3 regions of the Streptomyces sp. NPDC015661 genome follow, and region 1 is predicted to be linked to each of the others. Evidence: riboswitches for the same ligand, from Rfam matches in the RefSeq annotation. Region 1 holds a riboswitch; each other region holds the start of a gene.

What was found. A riboswitch is a leader RNA that binds a small molecule or an ion and turns the genes downstream of it on or off. The one in region 1 is predicted to bind cyclic di-AMP.
Region 2: another riboswitch for cyclic di-AMP. It lies ahead of ACF07V_RS25520 (M23 family metallopeptidase); the one in region 1 lies ahead of ACF07V_RS27515 (transglycosylase family protein).
Region 3: another riboswitch for cyclic di-AMP. It lies ahead of ACF07V_RS20755 (peptidoglycan DD-metalloendopeptidase family protein); the one in region 1 lies ahead of ACF07V_RS27515 (transglycosylase family protein).

Annotation. Positions count from the first base shown of each region.
Region 1 is NZ_JBIBST010000010.1:304,806-309,073, forward strand. Features, by position in the region: gene ACF07V_RS27505 (cytochrome P450) at 1-1,138, shown strand, start outside; gene ACF07V_RS27510 (transglycosylase family protein) at 1,233-2,252, shown strand; cyclic di-AMP (ydaO/yuaA leader) riboswitch at 2,511-2,684, shown strand; gene ACF07V_RS27515 (transglycosylase family protein) at 2,688-3,395, shown strand; gene eno (phosphopyruvate hydratase) at 3,756-4,268, shown strand, end outside.
Region 2 is NZ_JBIBST010000009.1:285,068-289,335, forward strand. Features, by position in the region: gene ACF07V_RS25510 (HPr family phosphocarrier protein) at 1-232, shown strand, start outside; gene ACF07V_RS25515 (GntR family transcriptional regulator) at 427-1,110, opposite strand; gene ACF07V_RS25520 (M23 family metallopeptidase) at 1,301-2,071, opposite strand; cyclic di-AMP (ydaO/yuaA leader) riboswitch at 2,084-2,248, opposite strand; gene ACF07V_RS25525 (M16 family metallopeptidase) at 2,448-3,845, opposite strand; gene ACF07V_RS25530 (M16 family metallopeptidase) at 3,842-4,268, opposite strand, start outside.
Region 3 is NZ_JBIBST010000007.1:297,726-301,993, forward strand. Features, by position in the region: gene ACF07V_RS20750 (SGNH/GDSL hydrolase family protein) at 1-760, opposite strand, end outside; gene ACF07V_RS20755 (peptidoglycan DD-metalloendopeptidase family protein) at 913-1,857, opposite strand; cyclic di-AMP (ydaO/yuaA leader) riboswitch at 1,862-2,034, opposite strand; gene ACF07V_RS20760 (tyrosine-protein phosphatase) at 2,391-3,212, shown strand; gene ACF07V_RS20765 (DUF6126 family protein) at 3,219-3,374, opposite strand; gene ACF07V_RS20770 (helix-turn-helix domain-containing protein) at 3,394-4,023, opposite strand; gene ACF07V_RS20775 (aspartate aminotransferase family protein) at 4,099-4,268, opposite strand, start outside.

The sequences.
Region 1 (4,268 bases):
GGACGCCCGGCAGGCCCTCGCCGACCAGCGGCTCTCCAAGAACCCCGCGCACCACGACGAGTCGCCGCACGCGAAGGGGAAGACGGGCATCCCGGGCGAGCGCAAGGCCGAGCTGATGACGCATCTGCTCAACATCGACCCGCCGGACCACACCCGGCTTCGTCGGCTCGTCTCGAAGGCCTTCACCCCGCGCCGGGTCGCCGAGTTCGCGCCGCGCGTGCAGGAGCTGACGGACCGGCTCATCGACTCCTTCGTGGAGCGGGGGAGCGCCGACCTCATCCACGAGTTCGCCTTCCCGCTCCCCATCTACGCGATCTGCGATCTCCTCGGGGTGCCGCAGGAGGACCAGGACGACTTCCGGGACTGGGCCGGGATGATGATCCGGCACGGTGGAGGGCCGCGCGGCGGGGTCGCCCGGTCGGTGAAGAAGATGCGCGGCTATCTCGCCGAGCTGATCCACCGCAAGCGCGAAGGCCTGCGGCAAGAAGGGGCGGACGACCTGATCTCGGGGCTCATCAAGGCCTCCGACCACGGCGAGCACCTCACCGAGAACGAGGCCGCCGCGATGGCGTTCATCCTTCTCTTCGCCGGCTTCGAGACGACCGTCAATCTGGTCGGAAACGGACTTTACGCGCTTCTCCGGCACCCCGAGCAGCGCGCGCGGCTCCAGGACTCGCTCGCCGCCGGGGAGACCGGGCTCCTGGAGACCGGCGTCGAGGAGCTGCTGCGGTACGACGGGCCCGTGGAGATGGCGACCTGGCGGTACGCGACGCGGGAGCTGACCATCGGTGGGCAGGCGATCCCGGCGGGCGACCCGGTGCTCGTGGTGCTCGCCGCGGCGGACCGGGACCCGGAGCGGTTCGACGGGCCGGACACGCTCGACCTCGCCCGCCGCGACAACCAGCACCTCGGATACGGGCACGGCATCCACTACTGCCTCGGCGCCCCGCTCGCCCGCCTCGAAGGGCAGACCGCGCTCGCGACCCTGCTGACTCGGCTGCCGGATCTGCGACTTGCCGCGGATCCGTCCGAACTCCGGTGGCGGGGTGGGCTCATCATGCGTGGATTGCGCACGCTTCCGGTGCAGTTCTCCCCTTCCGTACCACTCTTGGCTACTGACGGACCATCAGGAATGTGATCTTTACGTGATCGGGGGGCGATCGACTTGTGACGGGCGTTCGAATGCCGCTACGTTTCCCGGCAGTCTCAGCCGTCACGCGAAAGGCGTTCCTATGCGTTCCGGGAACGGACGACACCGTCGCCCCCGTCAGGCCCCCGCCATCGTCGTCGCCGCGGGCGTGACCGGATCCGCCATGGCGCTGCCGCTGCTCGCCACCGGATCCGCGTCCGCCGCCGACGCCGCCACCTGGGACCGGGTCGCCGAGTGCGAGTCCGGTGGCCAGTGGAGCGCCAACTTCGGCAACGGCATGTACGGCGGCCTCCAGTTCACCCAGGACAGCTGGGAGCGGAACGGCGGCCTGACGTACGCGCCCAGCCCCGACCTGGCCAGCCGTGCCCAGCAGATCGCGGTGGCCGAGAAGGCGCTCGCCAAGGGCAGCGACGAGTGGGCCACCTGCGCTCCGATCGCCGGCCTGAAGAACGACGGCAAGGCCACTGGTGTGAACCCCGGCCCGGCCGCCGTCCCGACCACCCCCGCGGGCCCGCTCCCCGAGTCCAACCGCACCACGGGGAACGAAGGGTCCGCGGCGGGGCGGTCCGCCGCGTCCGCGACCCCCGCCACTCCCGCGACGCCCGCCACGCCGAGCGCTCCGGCGAGCTCCGCCACTCCGGCCGCGCCCGCCACTCCCGCGACCCCGGTCACGCCCGACGCGTCCGTTACGCCCGGTACGCCGGATTCGCCCGAGACGCCGAAGGGTGACACGCCGTCGGCCACACCCGGCACCGGCAAGCACCGGGGCGAGGCGGCCCCGGAGGAATCCGGCACAACGGACGACTCGGTCGAAACCGGTCGGCACGCCTCGGGTGCGGGCAAGTCCACGGAAAAGGTCGACGCCACGCCGGTGACTGACGAAGCGAAGAATTCGGGCGCAACGGACAGTCAGGGCACTTCGGGCGAGTACACCGTCCAGCCGGGTGACAGCCTGTCCGGCATTGCGGAGGAGAACGAACTCCCCGGAGGCTGGACCGCCCTCTATGACGCCAACAAGGGGACGGTGGGCGTCGATCCGGACCTCATCCTGCCTGGTCAGAGCCTTGACCTGACGGCCGGTTCGACGGCGACGGCAGGCTAGTTCGCGGGCTTATGTCCGGTTCTGGGCAAGTGAGACATGGGTCTCTTCGTCCCAACTGGCGTGTCACGTCCGCAAACTTTGCTTCCGTCACCTCTCACCTGCGCAAACACCGCCCACCGGAGGGCAAGTAGGGGCGATTTTTCCGCAATGAGCCTCTTTGAACTTCCGGTGGGTCTGTGTCTACGGTCGTGACCGCTCGCCACCGCGGGCCCCGTCGACCGAAACGCCGAATCCTGCCGTCGGCCGATGGGAACAGTCGTCGCGCAAGCGCCGAAGGCAGGAGTGGGGGACCCAAGGTAAGTGCCGGTCCCGGCCGTTGAGACAGACGGCCGACGATCGGCTTGGGGTGAAGCCGCGTGCAAGGACACGCGGCCGGGCAACTTTCCGGCCCGAACCCGACAGCTCACCTCACAGGCGTCGGTGAGGAGAATTCCCATGCTGTTTTCCGCCAAGGGCAAACACCGCCGTCCCTCCAAGGCCACCCAGGTCGCCGCGCTCGTCGGCGTCACCGGTGTCGCCGTCGCCGCCCCGCTGCTGACCGCGGGCACCGCCTCGGCCGCCACCACCGCCGAGTGGGACACCGTCGCCCAGTGCGAGTCCGGCGGCAACTGGTCCATCAACACCGGCAACGGCTTCTACGGCGGCCTGCAGTTCACCAACTCCACCTGGGCCGCCTTCGGTGGCACCGCCTACGCCCCGCGCGCCGACCTGGCCTCGAAGGCCCAGCAGATCACCATCGCCGAGAAGGTCCTCGCGGGCCAGGGCAAGGGTGCCTGGCCGAGCTGCGGCGTCGGCCTCTCCAGCGCCTCCTATGACGGCGGCGCCGCCGAGACCGCCCCGCAGCAGAGCGCGCCCCAGCCGGCCGCCCCGAAGCAGCAGGAGCGTCGCGCCGAGGAGCCGACCACCCGCAGCGAGCAGCGCCAGGCCCCGAAGGCCGCCGCTAAGAAGACCGTCACCACCCCGACCGGCAAGAAGGTCAAGAAGGGTGACGGCGAGTACAAGGTCGTCGCCGGCGACACCCTCAGCAAGATCGCCCAGGCGCACGGCGTCAAGGGCGGCTGGGCCAAGCTCTTCGAGCTGAACAAGGACGTCGTCGAGAACGCCGACCTGATCTACCCGGGCCAGCAGCTCCACCTGAAGTGAGCCCGGCGGCTCGCGTGAGTCCGGCGGCTCACGCGGCCCCGACGACCCTCCCGCGGTGACCACCCCGGTCCGGCGTGCCCTTCCCCCGTGCGCGCCGGACCGGGGTTTCCCCTTTCTACGGCGAAGCCGACCGCTTTACGGCGAACCCGACCGCTTCCACGGAGAAACCGACCGCCCCGAGGGTTACCGTCCAGTAGATCTGGGGTCCTTCGTCCCGTGATGCGTGCCCTTGGGTCCTTTTTCGTCCCAGGGGGCGGGCGCACGGCGGGCCGGAGCCCCCGAGCCGGTTAGGCTCTTGTCGCAAGGCCACGCGACCCTGCACGACCTTGCGTCACATCCAGCGTCACATCCCAGAAGGAGATGCTCGTGCCGTCCATCGACGTCGTCGTAGCCCGGGAAATCCTGGACTCCCGAGGCAACCCCACGGTCGAGGTCGAGGTCGGCCTCGACGACGGCAGCACCGGTCGTGCTGCTGTTCCGTCCGGCGCCTCCACCGGTGCGTTCGAGGCCATCGAGCTTCGCGACGGTGACCCGAACCGCTACCAGGGCAAGGGTGTCGAGAAGGCCGTCCTCGCCGTCATCGAGCAGATCGGCCCGGAGCTCGTCGGCTACGACGCCACCGAGCAGCGCCTCATCGACCAGGCCATGTTCGACCTGGACGCCACGGAGAACAAGGGCTCGCTCGGCGCCAACGCCATCCTCGGCGTCTCCCTCGCCGTCGCGCACGCCGCCTCCGAGGCCAGCGACCTGCCCCTCTTCCGCTACCTGGGCGGCCCGAACGCGCACCTGCTGCCCGTTCCGATGATGAACATCCTCAACGGTGGGTCGCACGCCGACTCCAACGTCGACATCCAGGAGTTCATGATCGCCCCG
Region 2 (4,268 bases), on a different contig from region 1:
CCCCGCGTCCATCTTCGTCCGTGCCGCCACGGCCTCCGGCGTGCCGGTGACGATCGCCAAGTCCGACGGCACCCCCGTGAACGCCGCCTCCATGCTCGCGGTGCTCGGCCTGGGCGCGCAGGGCGGCGAGGAGATCGTCCTCGCGTCGGAGGCCGACGGCGCCGAGGCCGCCCTCGACCGCCTGGCGAAGCTCGTCGCCGAGGGCCTGGACGAGCTCCCCGAGACCGTCTGACCCCGGTCCCCCTACGGTGAATGGCCGTGGCCGCCGAAAATTCCGGCGGCCACGGCCATTCGCATGACCGGGCCCACTTCCGGGCCTACTTCCGGGCCTACTTCCAGACCCACTTCACGACCCATTTCCGGACCCATTTCGGGGCAGCACAAACACCCCGGCCGAATGCCTATTCTTTGTATACGGTGTGCGTGTTAATTCCGGGCACTCGCCGTGTTGACGGCATGTTGCGAAACCCTCACACGGCCGCGCCCCGGGATTTTGAGCCGGTGCAGCGACAGCGAACGCTCCGCGTGCAGCGCGGTCAGCGACCTCGCCCGCTCGGCGTCGCCCCGCGCCACGGCGTCCACGATCGCGCCGTGCTCGGCCCAGGCCTCCACCGGCTGGGCCGGCTGGTCCACCACGTGCGTCCAGGCGATCTTGTGCCGCAGCTGGGTGAGCAGCGCCGTCAGGGCCGGGCTTCCGGAGGCCTGGGCGAGGGTCTCGTGGAACCAGCCGCCCAGCGAGCGCAGATCCTCGCCCTGCCCGCGCCTGGCCCGCTCCTGCCCCAGCCTGACCAGGCCGCGCAGCACCTTGAGGTGCGCCTCGGTGCGCCGCTGCGCGGCCCGCGCGGCCCCCAGCGGTTCCAGCAGCGCCCGCATGTCCAGCAGATCGGCCGCCTCCTGCTCGGTCGGCTCGGCGACATGGGCGCCCGCGTGGCGCCGGGTGACGACGAAGCCCTCCGATTCCAGGGTGCGCAGCGCCTCACGGACCGGGACGCGGGAGACCCCGTACCGCCGGGCGAGCTGCTCCTCGGTCAGCCGGCTGCCCCGCTCGAACACGCCGGAGACGATGTCGTCCCGGATCGCCGTGCATACCGAGTGCGCGGGAATGCGCATGTCCGACCTCCGCCTTGGTCCGCGCGAGTCAATTCCTTCGGCGCCTGTTCTGCGCCCGATCTGCGACTCTATTGCAGCGCGCCGGAATTTCCGATGCCCCAGCGGAATCCATGGATATCTTTTGGCCAGCGAAAAGCCCCGGCTCAGTACGAGCCGGGGCTTTTGCGACGCGGTGCGCGGCGGGGTCGGGTCAGACCTGGACGCCGCGGGCGCGGAGGTACGTGAGGGGGTTGATGTCCGAGCCGTACTCGGGGCTCGTGCGCGCCTCGAAGTGGAGGTGGGGGCCGGTGGAGTTGCCGCTCGAGCCCGAGACGCCTATCTGCTGGCCCGGCTCGACGGTCTGGCCGACATAGACCCCGATGGAGGAGAGGTGGCCGTACTGGGTGTACGTGCCGTCGTTCATCCGGATCACGATGTTGTTGCCGTACGCCCCGCCCCAGCCGGCCTCGACGACGGTGCCGGAGCCGACGGAGACCACCCGGGTGCCGTAGGCGGCGTGGAAGTCGATGCCGGAGTGGCTGCCGGAGGACCAGAGCGAGCCGCCGGTCTTGTAGCCGGTGGAGACGTACGAGCCGGCGACGGGGAGCTGGAAGGAGGCCAGGCGGCGGCGCTCGGCCTCGCGGGCGGCGCGCTCGCGCTCCAGGCGGATCTCCTTGGCGCGGGCCTCGGCCTTGCGCTTCGCCTCGGCCTTGGCCTTCGCCTTGGCGATGGCCTCGTCGGCCTCCTGCTCCTGGGCGGCGGCCTGGGCGTTGATCGGGTCGACGAGGGAGTCCTCGGTGATCACCTGGGTGAGGCCGGTGTCCTCGACGGAGCGGTTGTCCGTGTCGGCGGCGAGCGCCGGGGAGGCGAGGGTTCCGATGACGCCGGTGGTGGCGAGGGTCGCGACGCCGGCGATGCCCACGCTGCGGCGCGCCATCCGGCTCGGACCACGATGCTTCCCGGTGGCACGGGTGAACGCCATGTAGAGGCTGATCCTTTCCTTCCTTCTCGCCTACCGGGTTAGCTGACGGGTTCGGAGCAGGAAGGTCTCCTACGAGCCCCTCCGTCGAGACGAAGGCGCCCGATTCACCCCAGGGACTACATGTGGGTCCCCGGCTCCCCAGGCTCGCGCCTGACGGGGACTCGGCGATGACTGTCCGATGCCGCGGATGCGGCACGTGCAACTGACGGACAGCCGGACCGACGCTATGCGGATCGTCTTTCAATCACCAACCAGACACGCCTTTTGTAAGACATGCCACAGGGCAAATGATCATCCTTGATTGCAATACGGACAAAGCGGAGGACCCCGACGAACTAGGTCGTCGGGGTCCTCCTGTTGTCGCCTCGGGCCTGAATCAGCCCGTCACGACGGTCACTTCACCGATGCCGAGGGCGCGCACCGGCTCCGCGATCTGCGCCGCGTCACCGACGAGCACGGTGACAAGACGGTCCACCGGGAAGGCGCTGACCACGGCGGCCGTCGCCTCGACCGTGCCGGTCTCGGCCAGGCGCGCGTACAACTGGGCCTGGAAGTCGTCCGGGAGGTGCTGCTCCACCTGGTCGGCGAGCGTCCCGGCGACGGAGGCAGCCGTCTCGTACTTGAGCGGCGCCACGCCCACCAGGTTCTGCACGGCCGTCTCGCGCTCGGCGTCGGTGAGGCCCTCGGCGGCGAGGGTGCGCAGCACCTTCCACAGGTCCTCAAGTGCCGGGCCGGTGTTGGGGGTGTCGACGGATCCGCTGATGGCGAGCATCGCGGCGCCGTTCCCCCCGGCGTCCGAGCGGAGCACCTGACCGAAGGCGCGCACGCCGTACGTGTAGCCCTTCTCCTCGCGCAGGACCCGGTCCAGACGCGAGGTCAGCGTGCCGCCGAGGCAGTACGTGCCGAGGACCTGGGCCGGCCAGACGCGGTCGTGCCGGTCGGCGCCGATCCGGCCGATGAGCAGCTGCGTCTGCACGGCGCCGGGACGGTCCACGATGACGACCCGTCCGGTGTCGTCGGCGGTGATCGGCGGCATCGGGAGCGGCTCGGCCGGCTCACCGGTCCAGGCGCCCAGCGTCTCGGCGAGGACCTTGTCGAGGTCGACGCCCGTCAGGTCGCCGACGACCACGGCGGTGGCCGTGCCGGGCCGCACGTGCGCCTCGAAGAAGGCGCGGACGGCGGCGGCGTCGATCGCGGCGACGGTCTCCTCGGTGCCCTGGCGCGGCCGGGACATCCGGGACTCGGCCGGGAACAGCTCCTTGGAGAGCTGCTTGGCGGCGCGGCGGGCCGGGTTGGCCGTCTCGTGCGGGATCTCGTCGAGGCGGTTGCGCACCAGCCGCTCGACCTCGGTGTCGAGGAACGCCGGGGCGATCAGGGCCTCGGAGAGCAGGCCGAGCGCCTTGGGCAGCCGGGAGACCGGGACCTCCAGGGAGACCCGTACGCCCGGGTGGTCGGCGTGCGCGTCGAGCGTGGCGCCGCAGCGCTCCAGCTCGGCCGCGAACTCCTCGGCGCTGTGCTCGCCGGTGCCCTCGGAGAGCGCGCGGGCCATGATGGTCGCCACACCGTCGAGCCCGGCGGGCTCGGCGTCCAGCGGGGCGGGCAGGAAGATCTCCACCGCGACGACCTGCTGGCCGGGGCGGTGGCTGGTGAGCACGGTCAGACCGTTGTCCAGCTTCCCCCGGTCGGGGGCCGGGAAGGCCCACGGCTTCGCGGTGCCCGGCCGGGGCTGCGGGTGGAAGTCCATGCTCGTCAAAGACACGGCGGCGTCGGTCACTGGTCCGCTCCCTCTTCGTCATCGCCGTCGGCGTGGTCGCTCTGCTCGGTCGCCAGGGGCTCGTAGACGAGCACCGCGCGGTTGTCGGGGCGCAGCTTGGCCGCGGCGACCGCCTGCACCTCCTCGGCGGTGATGTCCAGGACGCGGTCGACGGCGGTCAGGGCGAGCTGCGGGTCGCCGAACAGCACGGCGAACCGGCACAGTTCGTCCGCGCGGCCCGCGACGGTGCCGAGCCGGTCCAGCCACTCGCGCTCCAACTGGGCCTGCGCGCGCTCCATCTCCTCGGGCGTGGGGCCCTCGGCGGCGAACCGGGCGAGCTCCTCGTCGACGGCCGCCTCGATCTGCGGGACCTCGACGCCTCCGGACGTCTTGACGTCCAGCCAGCCGAGCGAGGGCGCCCCGGCGAGCCGCAGCAGGCCGAAG
Region 3 (4,268 bases), on a different contig from region 1:
CGTGGTCGCCGGAGCTCTCGCCGCGCAGCCGGCGCCCGATCCACGGCACCAGGTACTCCCTGGCCCAGTGGATGTCGTCGCGGCGCACTTCGAGCGTGCCGCGCGGCGGGACCGGCGGCCAGGGCTGGTCCGGGTCGGCGGGCACCGGCATGCCGAGGACCTGGGCGGCGCGCAGGGCGACGCGGGTGTGTCCCTCGGGCGAGAGGTGCAGCCGGTCGTCGTCCCAGGCGCGCCGGTCCTGGACGGACTTGAGCGACCAGAGGTCGAGGACCGGGCAGTCGTAGCGGTCCGCGATGGCCCGGACGTGTCCGTTGTAGGTGGCGATCTTGCCGCGCAGGTGCTTGAGCAGGGTCACGTCGCGGGTGTCGAAGCCGGTGGTCACCATGACGGTGCCGACGGCGGAGGTCAGGTCGGCGACGGCGCGCTCGAAGCGCTCGGCCACGTCGTCCGGGTCCGTCCCGGGGCGGATGATGTCGTTGCCGCCCGCGCAGAAGGTCACCAGGTCGGGGGCGAGTTCCTTCGCACGGGGTACCTGTTCCGCCACGATCTGGTCGAGGAGGCGCCCGCGTACGGCCAGGTTGGCGTAGCGGAAGTCGTCGTGCTCCGGCAGCTGGTCGGCGAGCAGGACCGCGAAGCGGTCCGCCCAGCCGACGTACGTCCCGTCGGGCCCGGGGTCTCCGACGCCCTCGGTGAAGCTGTCACCGATCGCCGCGTACGACCCGAATGCGTTCTTGTCTGTTGATGTCGAATCGTCTGCCACGGAAACACATCCTTCCCTTTCGGATGTGACCTACGCGACCGTAAGGAAGGGTTGACGGAGGGTGACATATGCCACCGATAAAGATTCCGCCAAGCCGGAATACGCCGGAAGCCCGGCACCTGCGTGCCGGGCCTCGGGAGGGCGACGTGGCGTCAGATGTTCACGCCGTGCTGGCGCAGGGCGGCCAGCGGGTCGATGTCGGAGCCGTACTCCGGCCCGGTGCGCATCTCGAAGTGCAGGTGCGGGCCGGTGACGTTGCCGGTCGCGCCGGAGAGGCCGATCTGCTGGCCGCCGGTGACCGTCTGGCCGGCGGAGACGGAGATCGAGGAGAGGTGGGCGTACTGCGAGAAGGTGCCGTCGGCGTGCTGGATGACGACCTGGTTGCCGTACGCGCCGCCGTCGCCGGCGGAGTAGACGGTGCCGGGGCCGACCGCGACGACGGTGGTGCCGGTGGAGGCGATGAAGTCGACACCGGTGTGGTAGCCGGAGGACCACATGGAGCCCGCGGCGCGGTACGGGGTGCCGATGCCGCCGCTGACGGGGGCGACCCAGCCGGAGGAGGAGGTCGTGCCGGCCGACGAGGAGGACGACGAAGAGGAGGAGGTGGTCGCGGCGGCCGGGGCCGAGGAGCGCTCGCTGCTGCGGGAGGCGCGCGGGGCGTCGCCGTTCTTGCCGGAGCTCTGCGTGCTCTTGTGCGCCTTCGGCGCGGTGGCCTTGGCGGTGCTCTTGGCGCCGAGGGTGAGCTTCATGCCGGGCAGGATCAGCGAGGGGTTCTCGCCGATGACCTGGCGGTTGTCCTTGTACAGCTTCTGCCAGCCGCCCGCGAGGTGGTGCTCGGCGGCGATCTTCGACAGGTAGTCGCCCCGGACGACGGAGTACGTCTTCGGCGCGGCCTTCGCGGTGGCGGGCGCGGCCTCGACGGCGGCCTTCACCTGGGCGACGGCGGGAGCGGCGGCCGGGGCGGCCTGCTCGGCGGCGTGGGCGCCGGTGGCTCCGAGGAGCGGGAGGGCGACGACGGCGCCGCCGGTGCCGGCGGCGGCGATGCCACGGGTCAGGCGGTTGACCTTGGGGCGGCGGTGCTTACCCTTCGCGGGCATGGCGAATTCCTCTCCGTCGCCTGCGAGGTGAGCTGTCGGGTTCGGACTGGAGATGTCCGGCCGCGTTCTCACGCGGCTTCACCCCGAGCCGTCCTTCTTCGAGGGATCGGCGTACTTACCTGGGTCCCCCGCTCCTGCCTCGTACGGGTGAGTGCGGATTCCGGGCGGTGGCAGGATTCGGCGGTCCGACCGGAGTGAGCGCGACGCTAGACGAGTGGGGTCGGCGTGAACAAGCCACGCTTTTCAAGTGCTCGCGGATCGCGTGATATCCGGCCGGAATTCCGGTCACCCTCCGTGGATGACGGTCCCTCGATCTCCTTTTCCCGGGGGGTATTTGGAAAAGACGATCAGGCACGGTCCGTCACGTTTATGACGCTGCTCACGCGCCGATCCCCATCTCCCCTGCAAACGGGGCGGGTTATACCGAACAGCTCAATACGGACAGATCACCCATTCCCGTCCGAGGGGGTGCGTGTTCCGGCCCCCACCCGAGATGATTGCCCCAGGAACCGATCGACAGAACAGGAGCAGCCGTGACGCAGCAGCTGCCGCAGGTCCCGCCCGCCGAAGCCGACGAGCCCGAACTGACGGAGGTCCGCAACTTCCGGGACGTGGGCGGCCTGCCGACGGCGGACGGGCGCGCCGTCCGCTCCGGGCGCCTCTTCCGCAGCGGCCACCTCGCCCACGCGACGGAGGACGACGCCGCCTTCCTCGCCTCGCTGGGCCTGCACACCGTCTTCGACTTCCGCAACGAGGCGGACCGGAGGATCGAGGGCGCGGACGTCGAGCTGCCCGGCGTGCGGAACGTGAACATACCGCTCAACGACCCGGCCGACGGCAAGGAGTTCTGGAAGCTGGTGCGCGACGGCGAGATCGCGCAGCTGCGGGAGATCCTCGGCGACGGCAAGGCGGCCGCCCGAATGTCCCATTCGTACCGCAAGAACGTGCTGGAGCGGACCGAGGAGCACAGCCGTCTCCTCCACTCCATGGCGGAGGAGAGCGTCCCGGCCCTGCTGCACTGCGCGGCCGGCAAGGACCGGGCAGGGGTCGCCATCGCGATCACCCTGCTCGCGGTCGGGGTCGAGCGGGAGGCGATCGAGGCGGACTACGTGAAGTCGAACGCCCCGCACCGCCGCTACAAGGTGCGCCGCAGCTCCACCTCCCCGGACGCGATGTCTCCCGAGGTGATGGAGCTGCTCAGCCCGCTCTTCGACGCGCGGGTGGAGTATCTGCGGGCCGCGTTCGACACGATCGAGACGACCTGGGGCTCGGTGGACGGCTACCTCACCGAGGGCCTGAAGCTGGCCCCGCAGACCCGCGAGCGGCTGCGGGAGCGCCTCCTCACCGAGGCGTAGCCCCGGCTACTGGTTCTGCCCGCCCAGCACGAAGAGCAGGTAGAGGAAACCGGCGAAGAGGTGGCCGGCGATCAGATAGGCGAAGAGCCGGAGCACGAGCCCCTTGGGGAACTTGCCTTCACCGCGCTCCTCGCCGGTGACCGGTACGGACTTCTCGGACATGTCGGTCCTTTCTGGTGCGTCAGCGCCGGTGCGGGGTCCCGTCACCGAGGCACAGCTCGGCGGCGGGGCTCTGCATCAGGGTGTGTACGAAGAGCAGCTCGGCCCCGCCGGGTGTGGCGGCGCCGATCCGGTGCGGGGTGAGCGAGTCGAAGTGCGCGCTGTCCCCGGGGTCGAGCACATGGACGGCCTCGCCGAGCGCGAGCCGCACCCGCCCCTCCAGGACGTGGATCCACTCCTCACCGGGGTGGACGCGCACGATGTCGGCCCGGGTGGCGTACGGCACGTGGACCCGCAGGCACTGGAGGGCGCGCCCGGCGCCGCCCGCCTGCCGGTAGATCCAGCCGTCGGCCTCGACGGGTTCGGAGCGGCCGGCCCGGACGACGGGATCGCGTTCGGGGGGCGTCTCCCCCAGGAGCTCGGAGACCGTCGTACCGTAGATACGGGACAGGGCGAGCAGCATGGGCAGCGAGGGCTGCCGGTTCCCGGTCTCCAGGCGCGAGAGGTGGGCCGGCGAGAGACCGGCCCGCTGGGCGGCGGCCTCCAGGGTGAGTCCCCGGCGGCGGCGCAGGGCCCGCAGCTGGGGGGCGACGTCGGGCAGGACGTCGGGGGTGACAGGGTCCGGGGAGGTGTCCCCGGGGACGTGGTCCATGCGTCCATTCCGCCAGGTTCGTGCCTCTGAGGCAAGTTTCTTGCCTCAGAGGCAAAACCCGCGCCGTGGCAGGCGTCAGCGCTGTGCGATCGCCTGCTTGACCAGCGTCTTCCCGAAGTCCCACATCAGCCCGCCGCCGCCGTGGGCGTCGTCCATGACCTCGGTGAAGGCGGTGACGAACCGGTCCACGTCCGCCTCGTCGACGACCAGCGGCGGGATCAGCTTGATCACTTCCAGGTGGTCCC